3 regions of the Rhizobium sp. PEPV16 genome follow, and region 3 is predicted to be linked to each of the others. Evidence: riboswitches for the same ligand, from Rfam matches in the RefSeq annotation. Region 3 holds a riboswitch; each other region holds the start of a gene.
The links. Region 3 has a riboswitch for thiamine pyrophosphate ahead of FY112_RS36385 (YkoF family thiamine/hydroxymethylpyrimidine-binding protein). Riboswitches for the same ligand answer to the same signal wherever they lie in the genome.

Region 1: it holds a riboswitch for thiamine pyrophosphate, as region 3 does, so the genes downstream of both, thiC (phosphomethylpyrimidine synthase ThiC) here and FY112_RS36385 (YkoF family thiamine/hydroxymethylpyrimidine-binding protein) in region 3, are expected to answer to the same signal.
Region 2: it holds a riboswitch for thiamine pyrophosphate, as region 3 does, so the genes downstream of both, thiM (hydroxyethylthiazole kinase) here and FY112_RS36385 (YkoF family thiamine/hydroxymethylpyrimidine-binding protein) in region 3, are expected to answer to the same signal.

The regions. Positions count from the first base shown of each region.
Region 1 is NZ_VSZV01000356.1:173,457-179,627, reverse strand. It holds gene FY112_RS35275 (TlpA disulfide reductase family protein) at 14-1,129, shown strand; partial or broken gene FY112_RS35265 (rhizopine-binding protein) at 1,532-1,639, opposite strand; partial or broken gene FY112_RS38400 (hypothetical protein) at 1,649-1,848, opposite strand; gene FY112_RS35255 (hypothetical protein) at 2,799-3,509, shown strand; TPP riboswitch at 3,728-3,839, shown strand; gene thiC (phosphomethylpyrimidine synthase ThiC) at 3,931-5,748, shown strand; gene thiO (glycine oxidase ThiO) at 5,750-6,171, shown strand, end outside.
Region 2 is NZ_VSZV01000317.1:38,477-44,647, reverse strand. It holds gene thiE (thiamine phosphate synthase) at 1-82, opposite strand, end outside; gene thiM (hydroxyethylthiazole kinase) at 79-882, opposite strand; TPP riboswitch at 933-1,029, opposite strand; gene FY112_RS19750 (hypothetical protein) at 1,119-2,447, opposite strand; gene FY112_RS19745 (S8 family peptidase) at 2,457-4,133, opposite strand; gene FY112_RS19740 (ABC transporter ATP-binding protein) at 4,269-5,957, opposite strand; gene FY112_RS19735 (acetamidase/formamidase family protein) at 5,954-6,171, opposite strand, start outside.
Region 3 is NZ_VSZV01000356.1:406,025-412,195, forward strand. It holds gene FY112_RS36380 (ABC transporter permease) at 1-245, opposite strand, end outside; gene FY112_RS36385 (YkoF family thiamine/hydroxymethylpyrimidine-binding protein) at 335-967, opposite strand; TPP riboswitch at 958-1,071, opposite strand; gene soxR (redox-sensitive transcriptional activator SoxR) at 1,382-1,846, shown strand; gene FY112_RS36395 (SDR family oxidoreductase) at 1,968-2,738, shown strand; gene FY112_RS36400 (metalloregulator ArsR/SmtB family transcription factor) at 2,842-3,189, shown strand; gene FY112_RS36405 (LysR family transcriptional regulator) at 3,374-4,267, shown strand; gene FY112_RS36410 (formate dehydrogenase subunit gamma) at 4,402-4,881, shown strand; gene FY112_RS36415 (NADH-quinone oxidoreductase subunit NuoF) at 4,878-6,171, shown strand, end outside.

The DNA of each region.
Region 1 (6,171 bases), 230 kb from region 3:
GGGAGACCAAAACATGACCCCTGATTTGAGCATAGACTGTCCAGCTCCGTCGATCAACGTGCAGCACTGGGTGCGCGGCGAACCGCTTTCCTACTTCCAGCTCGGCAAGATATACATCCTCGAGTTCTTTTCGACTACCTGCGGACCTTGCGGGCCGGCGCTGTCCCACTTGGCTCAGTTGCAGGAGGAATACAGCGACATGGGAGTTGAGGTTATCGGAGTTGCGGCAAATGAGCGGGCTGCAACGGCTGACGAGGCCCTAGCTCAGGTGGACGCGTGGGTGACCAAATGGCTCCCCAACTCGAACATTCGGATCGGGTTCGACTACTCAGGCGAAATGGCTAAGCATTGGCTGGATGCCAGCGTGACTTTCCATGTTCCACAGGCGCTCATTGTCGACCGAGACGGTAGCATTGCCTTTATCGAAGATTCGAACAACTCACTCGAGGACGTTCTGCCAAAAGTGATTGACGGCAGCTGGCGCGCCAGCGAGGAAGCAAAAAATGCCGAAAGCGAACGCATTGCTGAAGGCGAGATCGATGCTCCGGCGAACGCGTTGCGTCGCCGAATCCGGGCGGCGAGAGAGATTGAGGATTGGAAGACGGCGCTCGCGGCCATTGAAGAGGGCATCAACCTTTACCCGGACAGCATCACCTTGCGCCAGTCACATGTCTCGATGTTGATGGGAGAAATGTGCGACATGGAGGCGGGCTGGATAGCATTGGGCCAATTTGCTAGCGATGCAATTGAACGAAACTCTGAAGATTGGCTTCTCGCGGCGATGCAAGAACTCTTCGGTCCACACTACGATTACTCGGGCCTTCCAACGGCGGAACGCTTTTCGATGGGCAAGAAGCTCTCCGAACGAATCCTCAGATTGTTTCCGCAGCAAAATGCCCTCTCACGCGTTGAGTCTTACGAGAGGATTGCCTTTTACTACAATGAGAGCGGCGACAATGACCGCGCTGTGGATTTGATCGAGCAGGCTTTGAAGTTCGTAGCCGGAGAGTCTCTCCCGGACGTCCAGAAGCGGGAAGAGCTGGGGCGCTTGCTGCATACCTTGGCAGAATACAAGGGTGAGCAGGTTTGTTATGGGGAGATTTGCGCGGCTCCATGGAAGCAGTGTTGAAAATAGGAACCTGTTGGCGGCTCAGGCAGCGTCGACAGGAATTCTAACGAACCATTGGAGCAAAAACGCATGTTTGATCCGACCGGATCGCTCGCGTTTAGCGCGAGCTTCTGCATCGGACAGGTTCGCGGATCTGTGGCCGGGTCTAAGTCCTCGCGAGAGGGCATGGTCATCAGAAGGGTTCGATCGATTCGTTTTGTGATGGTCCTGAAGCGATTGACGCAAGACAGATTCAGATGGCCACGTCGGGAGACGGCGGTGGCGCCGCTTTCAACCGAGCAGCTCCACTGGATCCTCTACGGCATCGATGTCGACGCGACGGTTCGCCATTCGGTTCGGCGATACCAGATCGCCAGCTGACGCTCTCGCGTCTGGCCTGTCCCTGCTGCCGCCATCAAGGACTTCGTCGGAGGCATCCTGGAACACGGTAACGTCGAGATCGCACGCCGGCATGGCGGCAAGCGCGTCCTGCGTGGCGTCGACGCCGCCGACGACCTTGGTCATATTCCTTGCCGGTCTTTAAAACGTCTGATCACGCCAGTCTGCATGGCGGCAGACGGCTTTCGGGCTTGCCCAGTCAAGCATGCGGTAGAGAACGGCGCGATGGCGACTTCGGTCTGCTGACCAGGCTGCGACTTGGCCCGCAGACGCCGCCCTATGATGGCCTTGTATCGCCCGATTGCCGTTTCGACCAGCAAGAGTTTGCCGTTAGAGACCTGCCTCACCCGGGCGCCGAAGCCATGAAGTGCCATATACGCAATAATATATGCGATAATATATTATATAACTTCGGGTTTCTCATGATAATAGGTGACGTCTGCCAAATCGGAAATTATATACCATAAAATATACTCAACACATCTGTTGCGTTGTTTGTCATTTTCATCAAGTGTCCCGTCATGAGGAGCTACGGTAGCAACGGAAATTCTTTCCCGATGAATGCTGAAATCTTGCCGGCGACATCATCGTCGGCAGACTTACAAAGGAGCACGATGACATGGAGCGCCAAAAGAAATCAGACAAGCGCCTTGGCTACTCGCACCTGAGGTTGGCAACCATCGACGGCGTGTCGCTGCCTGGTCTGCAATTGTCACTCGACCGGCAGGAGGGCTCCGGGTCGACGAAGAAGAGCTTTTTCCAACAATGGCTCCTGGATTTTGCTTTCGGTTGCGAGCTATTTTATCCAATCCAGCTATATGAACATCTCGCAACGAGCGAGGGCGACGACAAAGGCGCTAAACCGTTAAGTGAGAGTTATGAGTATGGACTTGGGAGAATTCGGACCGGCCGCCACGTTCCTCATTTGAAATCCACGTCTCTCGGGTTTCCATATTCCAGAATGGAAGCGCCGGCTCAGTCGCCAACGCCCGCAGACTCCAACAAAAGGTCGGCGAGCGGATGGAGGATATCATGGACGACATGGATGCGACGCAAGCAAAGGACGGCTCGGGCACACAAGTTTCAACAGGTGCGAACCAGCACGGCTGGAACATCGAAAGATGGTAAGAAAGTCTTCAGGAACCTGACCATTGTGCGGCACACGCGAGCCGCAGTTCAAATCCTGCTGCCGCTATCATATACGCTGACAACGGTCGCTCGTCGGCAAAAATCAAGGATATTTGGCCCGCAAGGTTTGCCCAATTATACTGCAGAAAGGATTTCATTCTCCGTGACATTATGTTCTTCGAAATGCATTCGCATCGCCGCACTTGCAGCGGCCGCCATCGTGCTGGGCACCCAGATCGCAATCGCGCAAGAATCGTCTATAGGGTCTCAGTGGCTGAACACGCCGGCATCTCGAGTGGAAGCGCTTGCGGTCCTCCAGACCTTGAATGCCAACCTCCTGAGTAACGCCAGTGCTACGTTGACCCTTGACCGCTGGTGCGCCGCGCATAAGCTCGCACCGGAAGGTTCCAAGATCGTAGCTCAGCGTGTGGGCGGGCGAGGCAAACCGGCCGATGAGCACATCCGTGAACTTCTGACCGTCGGCCCCGGTGAGCTTATCGCTTATCGCCGCGTCCGCCTGGTCTGCGGCGACCGCGTCTTGTCCGAAGCCGACAATTGGTATGTACCTGCAAAATTAACTGCAGAGATGAATCAGGCGTTGAATACCAGCGATATCGCGTTTGGCAGAGCCGTTCAGGCTCTCAATTTCACTCGCACAAACCTGTCTGCCACGTTGCTCTGGTCCCCTCTATCCGAAGGCTGGGACATGGACGGCTTAACAGCGCACGAAACAAGTTCCCTTACCCTGCCGCCGTTCCTGCTCGAACATCGTGCCGTACTGAAACTTCGAGACGGCACGCCGTTTAGCACCTTGGTCGAAAGCTACACGGACAAAGTACTAGACTTTCCAGTTCCGCGCCTGCTTTCTCAATAGCGCTTCGGTATCTCGGAAGAATTGGCGAACAACTCGGAATAAATCGACTGCCACTGCGTGCGACAAACGCCCTTGTCGTGCGGAAGCGTGCCGGCCGGACGATTGCCCTTGTCCGTCGTTTGATCGCGGGCTCCACGCACGATAGCCTGTGTGTAACCTGACCCTACGCCATCGCAGATTGTCGCTTGACGTCCCCTCGGCAAGCCTCTACCCTTTTTGGCATTCACCAGGGGGGTCCCGGCAAGGGGCTGAGATACTGCTATCGCGCGCAGCGACCCGTTGAACCTGATCCAGTTCATACTGGCGTAGGGACGGTGCAAGCGCTCCAAGGCAGTGGATTCACGCGTGGAATCCGTGCCGGCGTCTTTTCATCATTCCGGCTGAGGACTGGGTCTCCAATCGAACTTTGGAGCCTCAAACCATGAATATCGCAGCCACCCCAACCGTCACCACCGGCCCCTTGGCGGCATCCAGGAAGATCTACATTCGGGGGGACGTCCATCCCGAAATTTGCGTGCCGATGCGCGAAATCAGCCTGCATCCGACATCGGGCGAGCCGCCCGTCGTCGTCTACGACTGCTCCGGCCCCTATACGATCGAGGGCGCCGAGATCCGTATCGAACAGGGGCTGCCCTCACTGCGACGCGACTGGGTTCTCGCCCGCGGCGACGTCGAGGCCTATCAGGGCCGCCATGTCCGTCCCGAAGACAACGGCTTTGCCAGCGGCGAAAGGCTGACGCCCGAATTCCCCACGCTACGCCAGCCGCTGCGCGCAAAGGACGGCAAGGCCGTCACCCAGTTCGCCTATGCGCGCGCTGGTATCATCACGCCGGAAATGGAGTTCATCGCCATACGCGAAAACCTTGGCCGCAAGGCGCACGCGGATGCCATGGTCCGCGACGGCGAAAGCTTCGGCGCGCATATTCCGGACCATGTGACGGCGGAATTCGTCCGGCAGGAAGTGGCGGCGGGTCGGGCGATCATCCCCGCCAACATCAACCATCCCGAAGCTGAGCCGATGATCATCGGCCGGAATTTTCTGGTGAAGATCAATGCCAATATCGGCAATTCGGCCGTCACTTCGTCGATGGCGGAGGAGGTCGAGAAGATGGTCTGGGCGATCCGCTGGGGCGCCGATACGGTCATGGACCTGTCGACCGGCCGCAACATTCACAATATCCGCGACTGGATCATCCGCAATTCGCCCGTGCCGATCGGCACCGTGCCGCTCTACCAGGCGCTCGAAAAGGTGAACGGCATTGCCGAGGACCTGACCTGGGAGGTCTATCGCGACACGCTGATCGAGCAGGCCGAGCAGGGTGTCGACTACTTCACCATCCATGCCGGCGTGCGGCTCGCCTATATCCCGCTCACCGTCAACCGCGTCACCGGCATCGTTTCCCGCGGCGGCTCGATCATGGCCAAGTGGTGTCTGCACCATCACAAGGAGAGTTTTCTCTACGAGCACTTTGAGGAAATTTGCGACATCGCCCAGGCCTATGACGTTTCCTTCTCGCTCGGCGACGGCCTGCGCCCTGGCTCCATCGCCGATGCCAACGATGCAGCGCAATTCGCCGAACTGGAAACACTGGGAGAGCTGACCAAGATCGCCTGGGCGAAAGACTGCCAGGTGATGATCGAGGGCCCCGGCCATGTGCCGATGCACAAGATCAAGGAGAACATGGACAAGCAGCTCGAGGTCTGCGGCGAGGCACCCTTCTACACGCTCGGGCCGCTGACGACGGATATCGCACCGGGCTACGATCACATCACCTCTGGAATAGGCGCAGCCATGATAGGCTGGTTCGGCACCGCGATGCTCTGCTACGTCACCCCGAAAGAGCATCTCGGTCTTCCCGATCGCAATGACGTCAAGACCGGCGTTATCACCTATAAGATCGCGGCCCACGCGGCTGATCTCGCCAAGGGGCATCCGGCAGCACAGCTGCGCGATGATGCGCTCTCGCGTGCCCGTTTCGAATTCCGCTGGGAGGATCAGTTCAACCTCTCGCTGGACCCTGAAACCGCCCGCAGCTTTCACGACGAGACGCTGCCGAAGGAAGCCCATAAGGTGGCGCATTTCTGCTCCATGTGCGGCCCAAAATTCTGCTCCATGCGCATCTCGCACGATATCCGCGCCGAAGCACAGAAGGAAGGTCTGGATGCGATGGCAGCGCGTTATCGTGAGGGCGGCGGCCTCTATATGCCGATAGAAACCCAACAGCAATCGGGCGAATGAGATGCGTGTGCTTGTCAAAGGGGCCGGCGTTGCCGGCCTGACGGTGGCGCATGAACTGCGCGCTCGAGATGCCGAGCTCACCGTGCTCGATCCATATGACGGTTTCCTCGGTGCTGCATCGTGGCTCGCGGGCGGAATGTTGGCGCCCTGGTGCGAGCGGGAGAGTGCTGATCGCGCTGTGCTGATGCGCGGCCTCACCGCCGCCGACAAATGGGAGGCAATGGTGCCTGGAGAGGTGCGACGAAACGGAACGCTCGTGGTCGCCCCGGCCCGCGATCTTGGTGAACTGCAACGCTTTGCCTGCCGCACGACCGGTTATGAATGGCTGGAAGAGACGGCGATTGCGGCGCTGGAACCCTCTCTTGCCGGGCGGTTCCGGCATGGGCTGTTCTTCCGCCGCGAAGCCCATCTCGATCCTCGGCG
Region 2 (6,171 bases), on a different contig from region 3:
GGCGCGCGGTTTCGACCATGCCGATCTCCGCGCAGAGATCGGGGTCGAGGACGAGATAGAGCGAAAGGTCGAAAGCCTTCATGCGGCTGATATCCTTGCCCTGGCGTCAAGCATTTCGGCGTCGAGCGCGGCCAGCGCATCGAGAAAACGCCAGGAGAAGGAGCCAGGCCCGGCCGCACCAAGGGCGGCTTCCTCACCGGCGATGGCGAAGGTTGAAAGTGCGGCGACCGTCGCGCCGAAGATATCCTCAGGCGCCGTCGCGGCAAAGGCGCCGACGAGGCAGGTGAGCGAGCAGCCGAGCGCGGTGACTTGCGGCATCAAGGCCGATCCGCCTTCGATGCGCACGGCCCGCTCGCCGTCGGTGACGAAATCCACCGCACCGGTAACGGCAACGACCGCCCGCTGCCGCTCAGCCAGCCATCGCGCCGAACCTTCCGCCTGCTCGACCGGATCGCGGCTGTCGACTCCCTGGCCGCGGCTTTCTCCGCCGGCAAGCGCGATGATCTCGGAAGCGTTGCCACGGATGATGGTCGGTCGCAGGGCGAGCAGTTCGGCGACCGCATTGCGGCGGAAAGCCGTCGCATAATGGGCGACCGGATCGAGCACCCAGGGTTTGCCGGCGGATGTCGCCGCTTTCGCAGCCGCCTGCATGCCGTCTACCCACTGCGTCGACAGCGTGCCGATATTGATGGTCAGCGCACTTGCGATCCCGGCGAATTCGCCGGCTTCTTCCGCCGCATGCACCATGGCGGGCGAGGCGCCAGCGGCGAGCAGAACATTGGCGGCGATATTCATGGCGACGTAATTGGTGATGCACTGAACGAGCGGCGGCTTTTCGCGCATCGCCTTCAGCATCGCTCCTGGTGTGGTCCTGGTCTGCATATGGCCCCTTTCAGGCGGGGGCGGGCACGGGGCGGTTCGTGCGGACGGTGCCGCGGCCCCGAGCGACTCCCTCCGCCGGCATTATCCGGTTCAGGTTCGAAGGGTGCTTCTCAGCCCGTCTGTCGACGAACGCCCCTGTCTCTCATCGCGCTCTTTTCGCAGAGAACGGGACTGATGTCATCCCGAAAATGACAATTCCACGACCAACGCCGCCGCGTCTCTTTTACGAAAGGCGATCAGCCGACGATCTTTGCCAACAGCCGTCCGACATCCTCGTTGTCGACATTGTTATGGGCATCCGACGCCGCCGTCTTGATGATGTACTTGTCCGCCAGGAAGGTGTTGACCTTGCCGGCCTGCGGCGTGAACACGGCATCCGCATCGTCCTCGACGGCCTGTCCCGCCTTCAGGTGCTGCGGACCGTTCGCCCCCATCGCCCCGAACTCGTCGTTGGCATCGCCGATGCTCTTGGCGATATCGCGCGATAGGCGCGACGCCAGCGCATAGGCGAGCGTGCAGGCGAGATCGTTGTGGGTGTGGGTGATGCAGATCGGGCCGGTCGGCTTGCCCACGACATCGGGAAAGGCGCCGGCAAGGCCCGGCTTGATCTCCTTGGCGAAGCCATTGTGCGAGAAGGCCCCCTGCAGCAGGGTGAGCGAGAAGAATTCCAGCTTCGGGACCGGCGCCAGCCCGTTTGCCGCCGCCGCGACCAGCCGGGCGCCGAAGCTGTGGCCGACGAGATGCAGGCGAATTGGCTGCTGCAGCACGAGCTTCGACAGCACGCTTTTCGTCAACGCCTCGCCGACGATGCCGGCGCGCTTCTTCATTTCGTAATAGGTCAGCTGGTTCAAAAACCGCGCCACCGCCGCTCTCGGGCCGGAGATCAGGCCCGAGACGACGTCGCCAAGCCCTTGAGCCTTGCCGACGGAGCTTTCGAGGTTGAATGTCGGCGCCGCGATGAGAGCTTCCATCAGCATTTTGGCGCTGGTGGCATCGTCGGTGGCGAGCGCAATCGGCGCTGAATCCGCTTTGAGTTCGGAGTCCGTTCCCGGAGAACCGAGTGCTTCGTTGCCGTTCTTGACGAGGAAAAACGACGTCGTTTCATCGAGCGTCTTCGCTGCCGCCCGCGCCTTTTCGGCCGTTGCGGCGCCATCCGGCCCGAAGAGATCCTCGAAATCCTTCAGCACGTTTTTGAAGGCCGCATCGTCAAGATCCTCAGGGCCTGCCACCGTTCCATCTGCCGCCAGGGTCCCACCGCCGCCTGGCGTCACCAGCGTCTGTTCGTCGAAATCGGTGCGATAGGCCTTGGCGGGCCAGACGACGCCGGCGACGACGGTGTGGCTCGCCTTGTCGGGCGCAAGCTTCTTGCGGGCGTTCGCCCACAGCGTTCCGTAGAGCTTGAGGGCATCGTCCTTGGTATTCTTCCAGCCATGCGACATGACCACCAGATCGGTCGTTCCGGGCTGGTTGAGCAACGCCGCGAGACTTGTCGTCGTCGCGGGATCGATCGCGCCATTCTTGTCGAATTCGAGCCATAGGAATGGCGAGGGTCCAAGCGTGTCCATATGTCCTCCTTACACAGCCTGTAGCGTTCGCATCAGATCGAGCAGGCCGGCGCCCTGAAACTCCGGCCGCCGCTTGAGATCGGTCGCGGCGCCGATGAAGATCTCCTTGACGCGTTCCGGGTGGCCGAGAAATTCACGCCGAACCGAGAGAAACGCGGCGATCGCGCCGGAGACATGCGGCGTCGCCATGCTCGTTCCGGTATCCTCCCGGAACGGCGCTTCGCCTGACTTGGCACCGTTGTAGAGCGCGCATGAGATGATGCGCTCGCCGGGTGCGACGAGATCGGGCTTCATGCGCCCATCCGCGGTCGGTCCCTTGGAGGAAAAATAGGAGACGCCGTAGGTATGCGGCATGTCGCGATGCGTCGAGCCGACAGTGATGGCGAGCGCTGCGTTGCCGGGATCCATGATCGTGCCGCTATGGGCGGCGCGCTCCGGCGCGCCTGAGAACTGCGTCACCGTACCGTAGCCGGCATTGCCGGCCGCGACCACGACGCAGACGCCCGAACGCACCAGCCTGTCGACCTCGACGCAGAGCGGGCTTTGCCCTGCCGCGAACCAGACCGGATCGAACGGATAGCCAAGGCTGAGATTGATGCCGTGGATCTTGATGTTGCGCCCGTAGTCGTTCGAGCGCTGGACATAGCCGATCGCAGCCAGCAGATTGCTGAGCTTGCCCTGCTTCTCATTGGCCAGCACTTTCAGGCTCAACAGCTTGCAGTGCGGTGCCATGCCGGTGATGACGCCGTCATGAGCATCCTTGACGGTTGATTTGGTCCCATCCTCGTTGCGCACCTCCGATTTCACGCAGATATTCCTGATCGCGTCCGTTTTCGGTTCGTCCAGCACCGATGTGCGGCCGGCGATGATGCCGGCAACATGGGTTCCATGGCCGGCACTATCGATCAGCGCCGCAGCCGACGCCACGGCCGGGTCCGGATTGTCGGCCGTGAAATCCCGATGAAAGAGGCCGTCCGGCAGATCGAGCGTTCTCAGTGTTTTGAAATGCGGATGTGTCCCGTCAATGCCGGTATCGGCCACTGCCCAGACAATGCCTTTTCCGCTGGCTGCGAAGGATGCATGCGCCGCATCGCATTTGATTGTCCTGACGGATTCATAGACGCAGCGTTTGATCTCGTGATCGCACCAGATCTTGTAGACGAGTGGTGTCTTTTTATTCTTGCTGCCGCTTTTGGTTTCACCCTTATTCTTGTCGTCATCCTTTTTGGGCATTGTCCAGCTCGAAAGCCGGTCAATGGCTTCCCGGGTCAGGGTCGCGAAGGCGTAGCTGTCGGTCCAGAGGGATTTGGCGGCAATCCTGCTTCCATTCGAAAAGATCTGCGAGAGGTCCAGTTTGCTGTCCTCCGAGACCGCAGGCATGCCGAGCGGCGGGGACATGCCGAAACGCCACAGGTTGTTGCTCTCGTCAGTCGCCCCAATCCTGTTGAGGTACAACAGGAATGCTTCGAACAAGAGTTGCCGCGCCGCCGTGCCGCCGCCCGGAAAGTCGCGGTTAAATTCGATGATGACATCGAATTGCTTCGCCTTGCCAATCCCCTTGGGGGGATCCGTCTTGCCCTTCATGAACGACGAGAGATCGCCCCCAATCCGCGTCTTGACGAGGTTTTCTTGAATGTTGCTCTCGGATTTTCTCCGAGGCCGTGCTGGCTGCTGCGCTCTCGCCATGCGGTTCTCCTCCCTCTTCGGAAAGAATAACAGCGACAACCATAGGTGCAATATATTTCTGAAATGCAGCTCTATATTTACTAAATATCCGAATGACTTTAAAATCGCCGATCTACACTCGCTCCGGCAATGCGCTCATGCATGAACCCCTTTCACGCGGTAGACCTCCGGATCGGGAATCGGGACCGCGGCGATCAGCGCCCGGGTATAATCATCCCCAGGGTTTTCGAATATCTCTCGCCGCGTGCCGGTTTCGATGATGCGGCCGGCGCGCATGACGGCGACGTTGTGCGACATGCGCTCGACCACCGCCATGTCGTGGGAGATGAAGAGATAGGCAAGCCCCATCGTTTCCTGCAGTTCGAGCAGCAGGTCGAGCACGCGGGCGCGGACAGAGACGTCAAGGGCTGCGACGCTTTCGTCGGCGACAATCAGCTTTGGCTCCAGCGCCAAGGCCCGGGCGATGCAGATGCGCTGGCGCTGGCCGCCTGAAAACTCGTGCGGATAGCGCGTCGCCGCATCAGGCGTCAGGCCGACCCGGCGCAGCAGTTCGGCGACGCGGTCCTGCCGTTCACTCTGGTTGCCGATGCCGTGGATGACCATCGGTTCGCCGATCGCCTTGCCGACGGCCATGCGCGGGTCAAGCGAGGCATAGGGATCCTGAAAGATCATCTGCGCCGAGCGGCGCACGGGCCGCATCTCGCGCTGGCTGAGGCCGGCGATATTGCAGCCGTCGATCAGGACATTGCCCTTGAAGGGGATGAGGCCGAGGACAGCCTTGCCCGTCGTCGATTTGCCCGAGCCGCTTTCGCCGACGAGGCCGAGCGTTTCGCCCGGCAGGATATCGAAGGAAACGCCTTCGACGGCTGCGACCGGCGGCTTGCCCTTGAAAAACCGGCTTGCGGCACTGCCATAGGTGACGGTCAGATCGCGCACGTTCAGCACCGGCGTGCGGTCCGGATGCAGCGTCTCGACCGCGCGTTGGGTGATGCGCGGCGGACGGTCGGTGCCGGCAAGCGCGCCGAGCCGCGGGACGGCGGCGAGCAATTGCTGCGTATAGGCCTCCTTCGGCCGCTGGAAGATGGCGAGCGCCGTTCCCTGCTCGACGATCCTGCCATTCTGCATGATGACGACGCGGTCGGCCATTTCGGCGACGACGCCCATGTCGTGAGTGATGAGGATGATCGAGGCGCCGAATTCGCGCTTCAACTCACGCATCAGCTTGAGGATTTGCGCCTGCACGGTGACGTCGAGCGCCGTCGTCGGCTCGTCGGCGATCAGCACCTTCGGCCGGCAGGAGAGCGCCATGGCGATCATCACCCGCTGGCGCATGCCGCCGGAAAGCTCGTGCGGATATTGCTTCAGCCGCCGGGCCGGCTCGGTGATCTGGACGGCATCGAGCATCTTCAGCGCCACCGCCTCGGCATTGTCGCTGCCCTGGTGCGCGCGGATTGCTTCGGTCAGCTGGTTGCCGACCGACATGACCGGGTTCAGCGAGGTCATCGGTTCCTGGAACACCATGGCGATATCGCCGCCACGGACGCCGCGCATCGCCCGGTCGGAAAGCGTGAGCAGGTCGCGCTCACCGAGCATGATGCTGCCGGAGGCGACCTTCAGCGAGGCCTTCGGCAAGAGCCCCATGATCGACAGCGAGGTGACCGACTTGCCGGAGCCGGATTCACCGGCGATGCAGAGCGTTTCGCCGCTTGCAAGCTCGAAGCTGACGTCCTCGAGCACTGGCTTGCGGCCTTCGGGCGTGCGGGCATCGACGCTCAGCTTGCGAAGGCTGAGCACCGGTGCTGCGGCGGGCATGGCTTCGTTCACGCGAACACGATCCTCGGGAAGTAGAAGGAAACCACCCAGTTCGGCTGGTCGACGATCTCGCTGATCCGGAGATCGCCGCAGACCGAGCAGAGCAAATAGGCATCGATGGCGCTCATGCCGTGTTCGGCGCCGAGAAGATCGATCATGCGCATGACGCTTTCACGCGCCCCGGTCATCAGATCAGGGCCGATGCCTGTCGTGACCTCGTAGCCGG
Region 3 (6,171 bases):
GCGAAACCTCCGAGTGTCGCGCCGAGCGTGGGCCAGGTATTGGCAATCAGTCCCTCGCGGTTCAGCCAGCCCTGCATGACGATGCGCGAAGGCGCCGGCAGGATGGATGGTTTGATGCCGGAGAGATCGACATAGAGTTCCCATGCCGCCAAAAAGGCGCAGCCGGCAAGCAAGGCGGGTATGCCCCGGTAGAGAGCGGCGCGGAGCGCGGCAAGGCGCGATTCCGATGGTTTTGACGGTATCATCAGCGTTCGATTTCAAGCTTTCGTCGGGCACTGCATAATTCCTTAAATCGGAATCGATTTAAGGATAAATTATGCAGCAATTTAAAGTGCTACAGCGTCCTTCGCGCGTCTGAAAAGACGCGCGGCGCTGTATTGGCGGACACCGTGATGTCGAGGGTCACATGTCCCTCGGGGTCGCCGAAGCGAAGGAAGGCCTCACGAATGGTGGCGAAGACGGCGCCGGCGTCGCCAGAGAGCCTGGTGCAGAAATTCTTGGCACGGTCGAAGGTGCCGGAGCGCTTCAGGAAGTCGATGCAGCCACAGATCTCGTCCATATGGGTGCCGGTTCCCATGACGTAGAGCGAGAATTGCGCAGCGGTCGGCTGTCCGGTTTCGGCGGTGATGTCAACGGCGGCAAGTGCGGCTGTTATACGCTCGGCAAGCGGCTCCGCCTGGCCGAGGGAGGGGTTGACGCCGCAGATGGCGTCGTCGGGCTCGCCGGGGCAGCCGCGTGAAACGGCAGCGGACAGCACGCAATGCTCGCCGGTCTTTGCGGCGGCGACGAAAAGATCGTGCATGGCGGCGAAGAGAATGTCAGGCGGGCCGACCAGCAGTGTGGAGATGTCATCGGTCTCGATACGCAGCCGGTCGCGATAGGGATCCAGCGCCTTGACGGCATCGAGAATGATGCCGACGAAATTGTCGGACATCGGATAGAGTGACACTTGTGCGCCTGAGAACATCTGAACCTCGCTCCGCTGGCATTACCCAGATCAGCTTTGAAGGGTCCAGAGGCTTGCGCCTCACATCTCAGCCCCGGCAATACGGAGCTCCCCTGTTATTTGCGCGGAAACTATCACCGGGGTTTTCTCCCCGCAACAGCAAAATTGCGAACCCGTCCGTGCGGTCGGAATGAACCGGATGTGACGGAAAACACCCGGGCGGAGGATCTGCCCGGGTGTTCCCAATGGTTCCGTACCTGCCGGGAACGGAACCGGAGCTTCCTCCCTCAGGCGGCTAGTGCATAACCCCGAAAATCGGAATCGATTTTCGGAAAAGGATATGCGCAGATTCAAAGTGATAGAGCATCCTTAGCGGACTTTACGATTGCAGGAGCAAGGGTTATAAAACCTCAACTAATCTTGAGGTCAAGAGGCATGGATACAATTCCGGCAGCGCCGCTCGGCAAGCTCCTGACGGTCGGCGAAGTGGCGGAGCGCAGCGGCCTGGCCGTCTCGGCGCTGCATTTTTACGAGACCAAGGGGCTGATCTCGAGCATCCGCTCTCGCGGCAATCAGCGGCGCTATGGGCGCGATGTGCTTCGCCGGCTCGGCATCATCAAGGTGGCGCAGCGTGTCGGCATTCCACTTTCGGAAATCCAGGCGGCGTTCGAGTCCCTGCCGCAGGGACGCACGCCGACCGTGGCCGACTGGCAGACGCTGTCGGCGCTGTGGAAGGATGATCTCGACGCGCGAATCAGGCGGCTTAGCCTGCTGCGCGACCGTCTGACCGGCTGCATCGGCTGTGGCTGCCTGTCGATCGAAAGCTGTCCGTTGCGCAATCCCTGCGACCGGCTCGGCAAGGAAGGGCCGGGCGCGCGGCTTCTGGAGACCGAAAGCTAGTCTTCCCGAAGGGCTACGTCTTTCCGGAAAGATCGATGCGCGCCTTTCTTTCGGTCGGCGCGCTCATATGTTAAGGGCGATTGACGCAACCGGCGGCACTGTCCGCAAGGAGGACGGCTTCGTGTTCCATCCCAGACTGTTCGAAAATCGTAATGTCGTGGTGACCGGTGCCGGCCGCGGCATCGGCCTTGAAGTGGCCCGGCAGTTCCTGGACTGCGGCGCGAAGGTGATCGTCCATACCGGGCGCAAGCCGGGACGCGACCTGCCGGATTTCCTGCTGACGGCTGAAGCCGAAAGACGGGCGCTGCTGCTTAATGCCGATTTCTCCGCAGTCGGTGGCGCCGCGCAATTTGCCGAGGATGTTCTCGCCTTCTTCGATAAGGTCGATGTGCTGGTCAACAATGCCGGCACCATGCTTGGTCGTTTTCCCGCTGCCACGCTCACCGATGTAGAATATGAGGCGGTCGTGCGGCTCAACCAGACATCGGTGGTGGCGCTGACGCGGGCGCTGCTGCCGGCATTGAAGGCGGCTGGTGGTGCTGCCATCGTCAACACCGTTTCGATTTCGGCGCTGACCGGCGGCAGCCCCGGTTCCTCTATCTATTCGGCTTCGAAAGCCTTCGTTGCGACCTATTCCAAGGCGCTTGCCCGTGAGCTTGCACCGGACGGAATCCGCGTCAATTGCGTATCGCCGGGAACGATCGAGACGGATTTCCATGAGCGCTATTCCTCCCGCGAAAAGCTGGAGCAGACGAGAAAATCCATCCCCCTGCAGCGGCTCGGCACGGCGGAGGATTGTGCTCCGGCCTACCTATTCCTGGCGGCTCCCTCGCTCTCGGGCTACATCACCGGACAGGTGATTGAGATCAATGGAGGTCAGCTTATCTGCTGATTTGTTTGGACCTTTTTTGACATTTCATCACTTTTGACCAATTCGCTTGTGCGAATATGCTATTGTGCTGATCTACCCCATTGCCTCCCTTCCGAGATACCGAATGCCGTTGCCCAAACCCGAGCCGGGGATGTCCGGCCAGGAATTGCACAAACTCGCTGGAAAAGCCCATGAAGCGAGCGATCTGCTGAAAGCGTTAGCGCACCAGACCCGACTTCTGATCCTCTGCATATTGGCGAACGAGGAGCGGACGGTGGGTGAGATCGAAAATATCCTCGGCATCCAGCAGGCAATGGTCTCGCAGCAGCTGGCGCGGTTAAGGCTAGAAGGGCTGGTCCATACGCGCCGCCAGGGCAGGCTGGTCTATTACAGCATCGGCAATGTCAGCGTGCTTGCCTTCCTCGAATCGCTGTTCGATCTTTTACCGGCTGCAGAAACAGTTAGAGCATGATGCCGAAAAGTGTGCGCGGTTTTCGGACGACATCATGCTCTATTTCTTTGATTTAGATCAGGATTCAGATTTTAGGCCGATCGGGCCTAAAATCATCCTGATCTAGAGATCGCCCTTGCGGCGCACGGCTGCTGCGTCAAAGATGAACTGACCCGGATGATATCATGCCGGATCGGGAGACCGGATGATCGACAAGCTGGAATTCTTCATCGCCCTTGCCAACGAAAAACATTTTGGCCGCGCCGCGGAGGAGTGCGGGATCTCGCAGCCGACGCTTTCGGCGGCCATCCGGCAGCTCGAGGATCAGCTCGGCGTCATGCTGGTGCAGCGCGGTTCGCGGTTCCAGGGACTGACGCCGGAGGGGCAGCGGGTGCTCGAATGGGCCCGGCGCATCGTCGGCGATGCCCGCACCATGCGCGAGGAGATGCGCGCTGCGCGCCGCGGCCTTTCCGGCCACATCCGCCTCGCCGCCATTCCGACCGCGCTTGCCATGCTGTCGCGCATCACCACGCCCTTTCAGGAGCGGCATCCCGGCGTGACTTTCTCGATCGTCTCGCGAAATTCGTTGCAGGTGCTGAGCATGCTCGAAAACCTCGAAATCGATGCCGGCATCACCTATCTCGAAAACGAGCCGCTCGGCCGCGTCACGACCGTTCCCCTCTATGCCGAGCGCTATAATCTGATCACGGCTGCCGGCAGCCCGCTATCCGATCGCGACAACGTGACCTGGCGGGAGATCGGTGACCTTCGGCTTTGTCTATTGACTGCCGACATGCAGAACCGCCGGATCATCAATCGCCACTTGACGGAAGCAGGCGCCACAGCGCATCCGACGCTCGAATCCAACTCGATGATCGTGCTGTTCTCGCATGTCAGGACTGGACGCTGGGCGAGCATCATGCCGCGCAACGTCGCCAAATCCTTCGGATTTCCGGTGGAAATCCGCATGATCCCGATCGTTGAGCCGGAGGCGCATCATCTGGTCGGCCTTGTTGCGCCTTATCGCGAGCCCTTCACGCCGCTTGTCTCGGCTTTGCTGCATGAAGCAAGAGTGCTCGTGCAAGATGAAGAACTTTGATAGAAAAAACCTATCAAGCAACGAGATAGCTTTATTGATCGCCGGCTGCTTCCCTGAGATGGTGGTTACGGAATAGCACTCGGCTGGGGAGGCCCGCTATTTCGCAACGAGCAAGCGGCTGGGAGGGCTGCCTTATGACCATTCATATCGCCGAAGGCGATATTGCAGCACGCACCCGAGCCATCGTCGCCGATCTTCGCTTTCTCGAAGGGCCGCTGCTTCCCATTCTGCACGAGGTTCAGCAAGAATTCGGCTATGTGCCGCAGGAAGCGATGCCTGTTATCGCGGAGGAATTGAACCTCTCCCGCGCCGAGGTGCATGGCGTGGTGACCTTCTATCACGATTATCGCGACCATCCCGCCGGCCGGCATGTGCTGAAGCTCTGTCGCGCCGAGGCCTGTCAGTCGATGGGCGGCGATGCGCTGGCCGAACGTGTCAAGGCGCTGCTCGGCATCGATTTTCATCAGACGACGCTCGATGGCGGCGTGACGCTGGAGCCGGTCTATTGTCTCGGGCTCTGCGCCTGTGCGCCGGCGGCGATGCTCGACCGCGAGGTTTATGGCCGGGTCGACGATCAGACGGTGGTGGAACTCGTCGCGGAGGCACGCCGATGACGGTCAGGATATATGTTCCGCGCGATGCCGCAGCGCTGGCGCTCGGGGCCGAAAAGGTGGCAAAGGCGATTGCCCAGGAGATCGCCGCCCGCGGCTTCGATGCCGAGATCGTGCGCAACGGCTCGCGCGGAATGTTCTGGCTGGAGCCGCTGGTCGAGGTCGAGGTCCACGGCAAGCGCATCGGCTATGGACCGGTGAAGGCGACAGATGTGCCTGATCTGTTCGACGCCGGGATGATTGATGGAGGCGAGCATCGGCTCTGTCTCGGGGAGGTTGAAGACCTCCCGTTCCTCAAGGAACAGACCCGCCTGACCTTCGCCCGCTGCGGCGTCACCGATCCGCTTTCGCTTGGCGATTACGAGGCGCATGGCGGTCTTGCCGGCCTTCGTCGCGCCATTTCGATGACACCAGTCGATATCGTCAAGGAAATCACCGATTCCGGCCTGCGCGGACGCGGCGGCGCCGGCTTTCCAACAGGCATCAAGTGGAAGACCGTTCTCGATGCCGCCGGCGAACGCAAATATATCGTCTGCAATGCCGATGAGGGCGACAGCGGCACCTTTGCCGACCGGATGATCATGGAAGGCGATCCCTTCGTGCTGATCGAGGGCATGGCGATATCAGGGCTCGCGACCGGGGCGACCAAGGGCTTCGTCTATACGCGTTCGGAATATCCGCATGCGATCGCTGTCATGACCGAGGCCGTCGGCATCGCGCGCCAGGCCGGCATTCTCGGACCATCGGTGCTCGGCTCTGGCCGCGCCTTCGATATCGAAGTGCGCACCGGCGCCGGCGCCTATGTCTGCGGCGAGGAGACGGCGCTGCTCAACAGTCTCGAGGGCAAGCGCGGCATCGTGCGTGCCAAGCCGCCGCTGCCGGCGCATAAGGGGCTGTTTAACTGTCCGACCGTCATCAACAACGTGATCTCGCTGGCTTCGGTGCCGGTCATCATGGAAAAGGGTGCGGCCTTCTACCGCGATTTCGGCATGGGCCGCTCACGCGGCACCATCCCGCTGCAGATTGCCGGCAATGTCAGATATGGCGGCCTCTTTGAGACGGCCTTCGGTCTTTCGCTCGGAGATATCGTCGACAGGATCGGTGGCGGTACAGTGACGGGACGGCCGGTCAAGGCCGTGCAGGTCGGCGGACCGCTCGGCGCCTATTTCCCGCGGGCGCTGTTCGACACGCCATTCGATTACGAATCCTTCGCCGCCAAAGACGGACTGATCGGCCATGCCGGCATCGTCGTCTTCGACGACACGGCCGATATGCTGAAGCAGGCGCGTTTCG